One region of the Provencibacterium massiliense genome, then DNA from elsewhere that is predicted to be linked to it. Evidence: predicted binding sites of a transcription regulator. Region 1 holds the regulator's gene; the other holds the start of a gene.
What was found. Region 1 encodes HrcA, which represses chaperone genes, less so after heat shock. Its sites were predicted from a motif close to TGTTAGCACTCNNNNNNNNNGAGTGCTAACA; they were not measured.

Region 1 (4,997 bases):
GAGCTCGTCGTCCGAGCAGCCCTTGGATACGCCCAGAACCTCATAGTAATCGCGTTTCTCAGGCAAAATCATCACCCTCTCGTTGCCGTCGCCATTCTATTCTATATGAAACATTCTCAATGGTTATCCGCCAAAAAGGGGTAAGGTAACCGGCCCTACCCCTTTTGTGCCAACCTATTATAGATGAATTACTTGTTGTCGTCAACCTCTTTGAAGTCGGCGTCCACATAGCCGTCGTCGCCGGTGGAGCCGCCGGGGGCGGCGCCGCCCATGTCCGGGCCGGGTGCCGCGCCGTCCTGCGGGGCGGACTGCTGGTAAATCTTTTCGCTGACCGCGTAGAAGGCCTTTTGCAGCTCATCCTGTTTTTGCTTGATCGCCTCGAGGTCGCTGCCCTTGAGCGCTTCCTTGAGCGCGTCGATCTTCGCGTTGATGTCGCTCTTCTCACTGTCGGACATCTTGTCGCCCAGGTCGGTCACCGTCTTCTCGCACTGGTAGACCATCTGCTCGGCGCCGTTGCGCGTGTCGATCTCCTCGCGGTGCTTCTTGTCCTCCTCGGCATACTGCTCGGCCTCGCGCACCGCCTTGTCAATGTCGTCCTTGGACATGTTGGTGGAGGAGGTGATGGTGATGTGCTGCTCCTTACCGGTGCCCAGGTCCTTGGCCGAGACGTGGACAATGCCGTTGGCGTCGATGTCGAAGGTCACCTCGATCTGCGGGGTGCCGCGGCGCGCCGGGGCGATTCCGTCGAGGTGGAACATCCCGAGGGTCTTGTTGTCCCTGGCCATCTCGCGCTCGCCCTGCAGCACATGGACCTCGACCGAGGTCTGGTTGTCCGCGGCGGTGGTGAAGACCTGGCTCTTCTTGGTCGGGATGGTGGTATTGCGCTCGATGATCTTGGTGAACACGCCGCCCAGGGTCTCAAGGCCGAGGGAGAGCGGGGTCACGTCGAGCAGCAGCAGGCCCTTGACGTCGCCGCCGAGCACGCCGCCCTGGATGGCCGCGCCGATGGCCACGCACTCGTCGGGGTTGATCCCCTTGAACGGGTCCTTGCCGGTGATCCCCTTGACCGCTTCCTGCACGGCCGGGATACGGGAGGAGCCGCCCACCAGGAGGATCTTGTCGAGGTCGCTCGGCGAAATCCCGGCGTCCGAGATGGCCTGCTTGACCGGGCCCATGGTGGCCTGCACCAGGTCGGCGGTCAGCTCGTTGAACTTCGCCCGGGTGAGGGTGATGTCCAGATGCTTCGGGCCGGAGGCGTCGGCGGTGATGAAGGGGAGGTTGATGTTGGCGCTGGTCATGCCGGAAAGCTCGATCTTGGCCTTCTCGGCGGCCTCCTTGAGGCGCTGCATGGCCATCTTGTCGGCCCGCAGGTCGATCCCGTTGGACTTTTTGAATTCGTCCGCGAGGTAGCCGATGACCCGCTCGTCGAAGTCGTCGCCGCCCAGGCGGTTGTTGCCCGCGGTGGCCAGGACCTCCTGCACACCGTCGCCCATCTCAATGATCGACACGTCGAAGGTGCCGCCGCCCAGGTCGTAGACCATGATCTTCTGGTCCTGCTCCTTATCTACGCCGTAGGCCAGCGCGGCGGCGGTCGGCTCGTTGATGATCCGCTTGACGTCGAGCCCCGCGATCCGGCCGGCGTCCTTGGTCGCCTGGCGCTGCGCGTCGGTGAAGTAGGCCGGCACGGTGATGACCGCCTCGGTGATCTTTTCTCCGAGGTAGGCCTCCGCGTCGGATTTGAGCTTCTGCAAAATCATCGCGGAAATTTCCTGCGGGGTGTACTTCTTGCTGTCGATCGAGACCGAGTAGTCCGACCCCATGTGGCGCTTGATGCTCATCACGGTGCGGTCGGGGTTGGTGATCGCCTGGCGCTTGGCCACGGTGCCGACCATCCGCTCGCCGTCCTTGGAGAAGGCGACGACGGACGGGGTGGTCCTGGCCCCCTCGGGGTTCGCGATGACGACCGGCTCGCCGCCCTCCATGACGGCGACGCAGGAGTTGGTGGTGCCAAGGTCAATGCCTATAATTTTTCCCATAATAGTTTCCTCCTAAAAGCATGTATCGTTTTATCTCAAATATGGAATCTTAACTAGTTCGCCACGGCGACCATCGCGCAGCGGATGACCCGCTCGCCGATCCGGTAGCCCTTTTGCAGCACCTGGCTGACGACGTTTTCGCCGAGCGAATCGTCCTCCACATGCATGACCGCGTGATGGAGGTTGGCGTCGAACGCCTCTCCGACCTCCCCGATGGGAACGACCGACAGCCCCTCGAGCGCCTGGCGCAGCCCGTCCAGGATCATCTCCATCCCCTTCTTGAACTCGGGGTCGGCGCATTCGCAGTCGAGCGCCCGCTCGAAATTGTCCACCACCGGCAGGAAGCGCTCGACCGTCGAGGCCACCGCCTGCGGATAGACCGATTCCTTCTCCCGCACCGAGCGCTTGCGGTAGTTGTCGTACTCGGCGAGGATGCGCAGGTGCTTGTCGTTCAGCTCGTCGTATTGCTTTTGCAGCAGCTCGAGCCCGTTTTGTTCTTCCTGTGCCGGCTGGGCCTCGGTGACAGGCGCCTCCTGCCCGGCGCCGTCCGGTTTCTGCTTTTCCTCCGCCTGCGCCTGCGGCGCGGCGTCGTGCTTTTTCTTCTCAGACAAGTCGGATCCGTCCCCTTTCGGTATCTGTAAATTGTCGTGTTCCCTTATTGCTGGGGCGATGAAGCCTCGCTGCGGTAGGTGTCCGATAGGAGTTTGCCCAGGGTATTTGCGAAATACTCCAGATGCGGGATCAGCCTCGGATAGGGCAGGCGCACCGGCCCGATGATCCCGATCGCCCCCGCCGAATCGCTGCCGATCCGGTAGCGCGCCACGATCAGCGCGGTGTCGCACAGCTCCTGCTCGCGGTTCTCCTTGCCGATGGCCACCTTGACCCCCGGGGCGAGCGACCCCTGCGGATAGAGCAGTTCGGTCACCCGCTCGCGGCTTTCCAGCAGCGTGAAGAGCTCGCGCGCGGCGGCCTCGAGCTCGTGGTAGGAAAGGAGGTTGGTCTCCCCGCGCCGGTAGAACTGCCCGTCGTAGATCTCCTTGCACAGCTCGTAGATGGCCGCCAGGAGGGGGGTCAGCAGGCGGGAATATTCGCCCAGCGAAACCGCCACCGAGTTGAGGTAGAGCAGGGAAATCTCATAGAGGCTTTTCCCACGCAGCATCCCGTTGGCAAAGTTGGTGAAGAAGTCGCAGATGTCCTGCGTCACCCGGAAGCCCACCCGCACGACCTTGTTCTTGATCACGCCGTTGTTGGCCATGACCAGGATGACCACGGTGGTCTCGTCCACCTTGATCAGCCCCACCCGCTTGACGTAAACGCTTCTGGCCGTCATGGTGGCCGACACGGTCGCGCAGCCGGTATACTGGGCCAGCCGCTCGGTCGCATCCTCGATCAGCCGGTCGGGATCGGGGTCGCCCACGTTAAAAAGGGCGTCCAGCTCGTCGCGCTCGTGCTGGGTGAGGGGGTCACACCGCATGAGGGAGTCGATGTAGACCCGGTAGCCGAGATGGGAGGGAATCCTCCCCGCCGAGGTGTGCGGCTGTTCGAGCAGCCCCATGTCAAAGAGCGCCGCCATCTCGTTGCGCACCGTGGCGCTCGAAACGTTGATCCCCTCCAGATCACAGATGCTCTTGCTCCCGACGGGCTCCCCCGTCTGGATATACTGGCTCACGATAGCAGCCAGAATCCGCCCTTTTCTCGCGTCGAGTCCCACTGCTATCACCTCGCTTGCTGTATTAGCACTCAATATATTCGAGTGCTAAATATAATGTATCACGGAAAAAACAAGAAGTCAATAGGATTCATAATTTATTTACAGTTATTTTCATCCGTCCCTGGCTTTTGAAAAGGAAAGGGCTTTTTTGCAAAGCGCAATTTGCAGCCGCGCGCCGTACGCGGGCGGCGCGCTCACAAATGTGCACGCTCACATTTGTGCACGCTCACATTTGTGAGCGTATACATATAATAAAAGGAGGGAACATGTCTCTCAATTATTCCCCATGGAGGTTTAAAAATTGAACATCTATTCATGCAATTCGGGGCAGGACCCCTGCTGCTGTTGTCCGGTTCCCTGTCCGGTACCGGGCCCGACCGGACCCACCGGAGCCACCGGTGCGACTGGCGCGACCGGAGCGGCTGAAACGATCACCGTCCGCCAGACCACCACCGCCGAGCCTGGGACGCCCGCCCAGGTGAGCGATGTGAGCGGCGGACCGAACCATATTCTCGATTTTGTCATTCCCCGCGGCGCGACCGGCTCCACGGGCGCTGCAGGGCCCACCGGCTCAACCGGCTCGACCGGGGCTACAGGCGTCACCGGCCCTGCTGGAACCACTGGATCGACCGGCGCCACCGGCGCGACCGGAGGCACTGGTGCGACGGGAGCTACCGGACCTGCCGGTCCTGCCGGGACAACTGGCGCGACCGGCAATGCGGAGACGGTCAATGTGCGTTATACCACCACCGCCGAGCCGGGCTATGCGGCCCAGGTCAATGACGTGACCGGAGGGCCGGATCATGTGCTCGACTTCATCATCCCCCGCGGCGCGACAGGAGCTGACGGCGTAGCTGGGCCCACCGGCCCCACTGCCCCGTCAATATATGCACAACAAGGAAAATGCCGTAACCATGCGGCTTTCAGCACATTAAAGACAATTAAACAACCCCTATAATTACACCTAAAACGCCGTAGCAAGGTTGGACAAGCCTTGATATGGCGTTTTTAAGTGAGTAGGATATGTCGCCGCAGCTTGAAAAGAGTTGCGGTTTTTTTATGCCCGAAAACAGGCGGTAACGTGGAACGTTAGGCGCGAAAAAGCCCTTGCAATACAAGGCTTTTCAGACACAAAAACGGCAAAGGCATACTGCAATACCAAAACCGCCGAAAACGGCTTTCTAATATTCCACGCAGACCAAGAGAGGAAGTGATGAAACATGGCAGTTTTCAGAGTGGAACGCAATACG
Region 2 (4,997 bases), on a different contig from region 1:
ATCGTCCGCCCCGCCGTCCAGGCCCTGCACCCGGTCCTCTATGCTGTCCCGCGCCGTGAGCAGCAGCACCGGCGTGCGGTTCCCCTGCCCCCGCAGCCGGCGCAGGACGCTCAGCCCGTCCACCTTGGGCAGCATGATGTCCAGCAGGATCAAATCGTACTGCGCGCTCTCGGCATAGTCCAGCGCCTCCTGCCCGTCGGTACAGCGGTCCACGCTGTAGCCCTGCGCTTCGAGGCGCTTGGCGGTCACATCGAGCAGGTCGCGCTCGTCCTCCACGGCCAATATCCGCATGGCTCTCCCCTCCTTGATTGACGTTATGAATACTTTATCGCAAACAGATTAAAGCAAGATGAAGACACCATTATTGTACAGGTAAGCGCCAAGTTTTACAAATTTAATTTGATTTTCATCTGCCTGTGGTATTATAGTATAAATAAACCTATTTTTAAAGGAGTATGACCATGTATTCCCGTTACCGTTTCCCCGCCCTGCTTCTGGCCTGCTGCCTGCTGTTTTCTGCCTGCTCCAGGCAGAACGCCGTCAAGAGCCAGCCGATCTCGGATGAAATAGCGCCCAGGCGCGCCCAGGTGAGCAGCAGTTCGCTGCCCAACGAGGATGCCGCCCCGCAGGAGGATGTCATCCCGCAGGAGAGCGCCGCCTCACAGGCGGAGGTTTCCTCCTCCCAGCAGGCGGGCACGTCCTCTGTCCAAGCGAGCGGCGAGGAGCTGCTTGCACAGTACTACAGCGTCAAGGCGCAGGAGGAAGCGCTGGAAATCGACATCGAAAACCTCGAAGCGGCACTGCGCACCGGTAAGCTCGGCGACAGCGAATTCCAGCAGAAGCTGGCCGAATATGAGCGGCAGGAGGACGCACTCGACGCGCGCAAGGATGCGCTGGAAGCGCAGATCGGCCCCTTTGCGCCCTATTTCTCCTTCACCCTGCCGCAGGACCGGGAGGGGCTGCTCTCGCTGCTCGATGAGCTCGAGCGGCAGGACGACGAACTCGATGGCCGCAAGGATGCGCTGGAGGACGGCTACCGCAGCGGCGCCACCAGCCGCGAGGACTTTTTAAAGGAATATGCCCTGCTCGAACGGGAGGACGACTTCATCGGCGAGCGGCAGGACGCGGCCGAGCGCGCGCTGGCTGCGCTGCCCGCCCTGAGCGGGCACGGCTCGCACAGCAGCACCCACCATGCCGAATACGACGATTGGGACGACGACGGTGATGACGATGACGACGACTGATCCCGGGGACCCGGTACATGCCAAAGCCCTGTCGGCGCTCGAGGCGCTAGGTATCGAATACGAATACCTGCCGCACCCGGCGGTGTACACCATCGAGGAGATGGCGGCGCTGTGCCTGCCCCACAGCGAGGCGATCGCCAAAAACCTGTTTTTGCAGGACGACAAAAAACGAAACTTCTATCTCGTGACCCTGCGCGGCGAGCGGCGCGCCGACCTGCGCCGGCTGCAACAAGACCTCGGGAGCCGCAAGCTGAGCTTCGCCGGCGGGGAGACCCTCTCGCGGATCCTGGGCCTCTCCAAGGGGGCGGTCACCCCGCTGGGAATCCTCAACGACGAAGGGCGGCAGGTGCAGGCCGTCTTCGACCGCAGCTACGGGGATAAGGACCTGATCGGGGTCCACCCGCTGCAGAACACCGCGACGGTGTTCCTGAAAATGGAGGACCTCGCCCGCCTGGTGCGCGCACACGGCAATCCGCTGACTTTTCTGGATTTCGTATAAAGGCCCTGCCCGGCCGCTGCATGCGGCCGGGCAGGTTTTTCCATCCGTTATTCCAGCTCCTCCAGCAGCGTTTGAAGCCCCGCGCGGTAGGAGTTGTCGGTGGAGTTGTCAATAATCCTCAGCCCCTCGAGCGCGGGCGGCTCGAAGCTGCGGCTGGCGACGTATTCCTCCCAGTTCCGCAGCTTCCAGGTGTCCCGCTCGGAGCCCCGCGCTATCATGCGCTGGTGGCAGACCTCGATGTCGGTATGCACCCAGACCACCGTCAGCTTCGCCCCCTTCCCGGCCAAGGTTTCGCGCAGCCGGCGCAGGTACTCCTCATCCCGCAGCTCGCGGTTAAAGGGGGCGTTGACCAGCACATGGGAGCTGTAGTCCAGCGCTTCGAGGGCGATCGCCATGATCGCCTCGTATTCATAGTCCCGCACATTGCGCTCAAAAAAATCCGAGCTGCGGTCGAACGGCTCCCCCGCCACCTCAAAAATCCGCCTGGAGAGCACGATCACGCTGTCCTTATCCAGATAGACGCATTCCCCCAGCGCCTCGGCCAGCTTTTTGGCGATGAAGGTCTTTCCGCTGGCCGGGGGCGAGGTGATCAAGATCAAATGTTTCATAAACGGTTCCTCCCAAGGGCAGTCCAATCGGATTTTTGTGATGAGTGCCGCTTTTGTCAAGCCCTTTATCCTCATTTTTCCTCCAGGGACGGGGAATATGTAAAAGCCCCCGGAAAAACCGGGGGCTCGCATTTTGATTACCGGATTTCGATTTTGCGGGTATCGGGTTTCGCCTCGCCGCGCTTGGGCATTTTGAGCTCCAGCACGCCGTTTTCATAGCTCGCTGTGATCTCATCGACCTTGACCCCCGACACGTCGAAGCTCCGGGAGAAGCCGCCGTAGCTGCGCTCGCGGCAGACATAGTTGTCCTTCTCCTCCTTCTTCTCCTCGCTGTGCTGCGCACGCAGGGTGAGGTAATCGCCGTTAATGTCTATGCTGATGTCCTCTTTCTTAAAGCCCGGCAGCTCGGCCTGGACCAGGAAATGGTCGCCCCTGTCGAGCACGTCGGTCTTGCACTGGCTCAGCGTGCGCCCCGCGCTCCCCCAAAAGTCGTCGTTAAGGGCGGTGGAAAGCGCATCAAAAAGGTTTTTCTCTCTGCGGGCGAAAGGCATTAAATCGAACATACAAAAAACCTCCTTCAATCAATTGGTTTGTGTTGGTGAATGGTTTGCGTAAACATTCGCGGCGCGGGCCCTCTTTTGGGGAGCCGCTCTCTTTTCTGTTTACGTCCTTATTGTACGAAAGGATTTTTAAGAAAAATCATACTATTTATGAATAAACCTTTAATTTTAGCACTCTAGTATTAAGAGTGCTAAAATCTCCTTTCAAACCTCTTGATGATCGGGTTTTGCATTTTATTCCAGTCCGATAAATTCCCGGATCAGGGAGTAGCGCGGCACCAGCCGGCTGTCGATCGGAAAGAAGGTTTCCTCGTCCTTGATCAGCCGCCTCACCGTGGCGTTCCAAGGGGAATCTCCCTGCGCGCCGTCCAGAATCTCCAGCAGCTTTTCGCGGTAAAGGAAGGGTTCGTAAAAATGGGTGGAGTTGATGTGCAGGTCGGCCCGCTCCCGGAAGGGATGGATGTACAGCTCCTCCCCTTTGAGCACATAGTCCCACATGCGCAGCGTCTCCATAACCGGGGTGGCCCTGAAGTGGAAGTCCCGCACGATCCGGCGCATCAGGCGCAAATCCCGCGCGGCGAGGCGCACGTTGCCCGCCCCGTCGAGAAAATCGCTGTGCACGCTGATGTAGACCTGCAGGCAGGGCCGCCCGTGCAGCGCGCCCGAAATCAGCGGGTTGAGCGCGTGGATCCCCTCCACGACGACATAGGTGTGCTCGTCGTAGAGCAGCTCCTTGCGGGTATCCAGCCGTCGCTTGACCGAAAAGTCATAGATCGGGAAGCCGGCGCGTCCCTCGCGCAACAGCTGCTCCATGCATTCGGCGAAGCAGGCGATATCCAGCCCCTCGACGCTCTCGCAGTTGCGCGAGCCATCCTCCCAGAGCGGCAGCTCATCCAGGGATTTATAGAAATTGTCCAGGGAAATGCGGTTGACCCGGCTGCCCCGGTTTTTGAGCTCGGCGGCGATCATCTTGGCGGTGGTGGTCTTCCCCGAGGAGGAGGGGCCGGTCAGCAGCAGCACCTTGGCCTCCCTGCTCTCAAGCTCCCGGCAGACCGAAAGGATTTTTTCGCGGTACTTCCCCTCCGCAAAATTCATCGCCTTCTGCGGCGTCTCGCGCAGGGCGTGCGCGGTCTCGGGGATCGATATTTGCTCCATGCGATGGGTATATCTCATAGTTCGTCTCCTATAGCTCCAAAATCGGCAATACCCTTAGTTTGCCAACTGTTACCGCTATCATACCGCATTGCCGCCCTCCCTGCAAGGGCCGCCCAACAGAAAAGCGCAGGCCGCTGGTCCATCCAGCGGCCTGCACCATACGCGCGCCCCCGCCAGGACGCGGGAAAACCTATTTTAAGAAGCCCTCGATGATCTTGCGCTCAGCCTCCTGCCCGCTCAGCCCCAGGGTCATCAGCTTGATCAGCTGCTCCCCGGCGATCTTGCCGATGGCCGCCTCGTGGATCAGCGCCGCGTCCAGGTGGTTGGCGGTCAGCTCGGGGATCGCGCTGACCGAGGCGCGGTCCATGATGATGGCGTCGCACTCCGAATGCCCACTGCAGCGGGTATTGCCGCTCAGCTGGGAACGGAAGACCTGGCGCGAGGTGCCCTTCGCCACCGAGCGCGAAACCACGTCGGCCGAACAGTCCTCCCCGCTCAGGTTTACCACAAAATCGGTGGCGGCGGCCTGGCTCCCATGGGTCATCAGCTTCTCGCGGATGATGAGATGCGCCCGCGCCGCGAGCGTCGCGCTGGTGCGCCGGTCGGTGGAATCCACCCCCTCGATCTGGGTGGTGTCCATCTCCATATAGCTGTCCTCCCCCAGATGCGCCTCGGTCACCGGGTTGATGATCCGCTTGCCGGTCCCTTCCCCGATCCCGATATGGCGCTCCAGATAGCGCACCTTCGCTCCCTTCCCGATCATGAAGCTGTGGATCCCGTTGTGGGTGGCGGCCTCCTCGCCGTCGGCGTGCACGCCGCACCCGGCGACGATGGTGACGTCGGCCCCCTCGCCGATATAAAAATCGTTATAGACCAGGTCCTCCACATCCGAATGGGTCACACAGGCGGGGATATAGACCGTCTCCCCCGC

Region 2: B5477_RS10345 (Hsp20/alpha crystallin family protein) is a predicted target of HrcA. The motif match lies at 3,078-3,108, and genes of this name have one in related genera.

What each region holds. Positions count from the first base shown of each region.
Region 1 covers NZ_FWCH01000008.1:10,771-15,767, reverse strand. The annotation lists gene dnaJ (molecular chaperone DnaJ) at 1-66, opposite strand, end outside; gene dnaK (molecular chaperone DnaK) at 189-2,036, opposite strand; gene grpE (nucleotide exchange factor GrpE) at 2,090-2,647, opposite strand; gene hrcA (heat-inducible transcriptional repressor HrcA) at 2,692-3,747, opposite strand; gene B5477_RS00870 (hypothetical protein) at 4,049-4,705, shown strand; gene B5477_RS00865 (DUF6017 domain-containing protein) at 4,968-4,997, shown strand, end outside.
Region 2 covers NZ_FWCH01000012.1:1,089,520-1,094,516, forward strand. The annotation lists gene B5477_RS10325 (response regulator transcription factor) at 1-291, opposite strand, end outside; gene B5477_RS10330 (hypothetical protein) at 462-1,244, shown strand; gene B5477_RS10335 (prolyl-tRNA synthetase associated domain-containing protein) at 1,225-1,743, shown strand; gene B5477_RS10340 (P-loop nucleotide/nucleoside kinase family protein) at 1,791-2,351, opposite strand; gene B5477_RS10345 (Hsp20/alpha crystallin family protein) at 2,489-2,914, opposite strand; gene B5477_RS10350 (uridine kinase family protein) at 3,146-4,084, opposite strand; gene B5477_RS10355 (SufB/SufD family protein) at 4,257-4,997, opposite strand, start outside.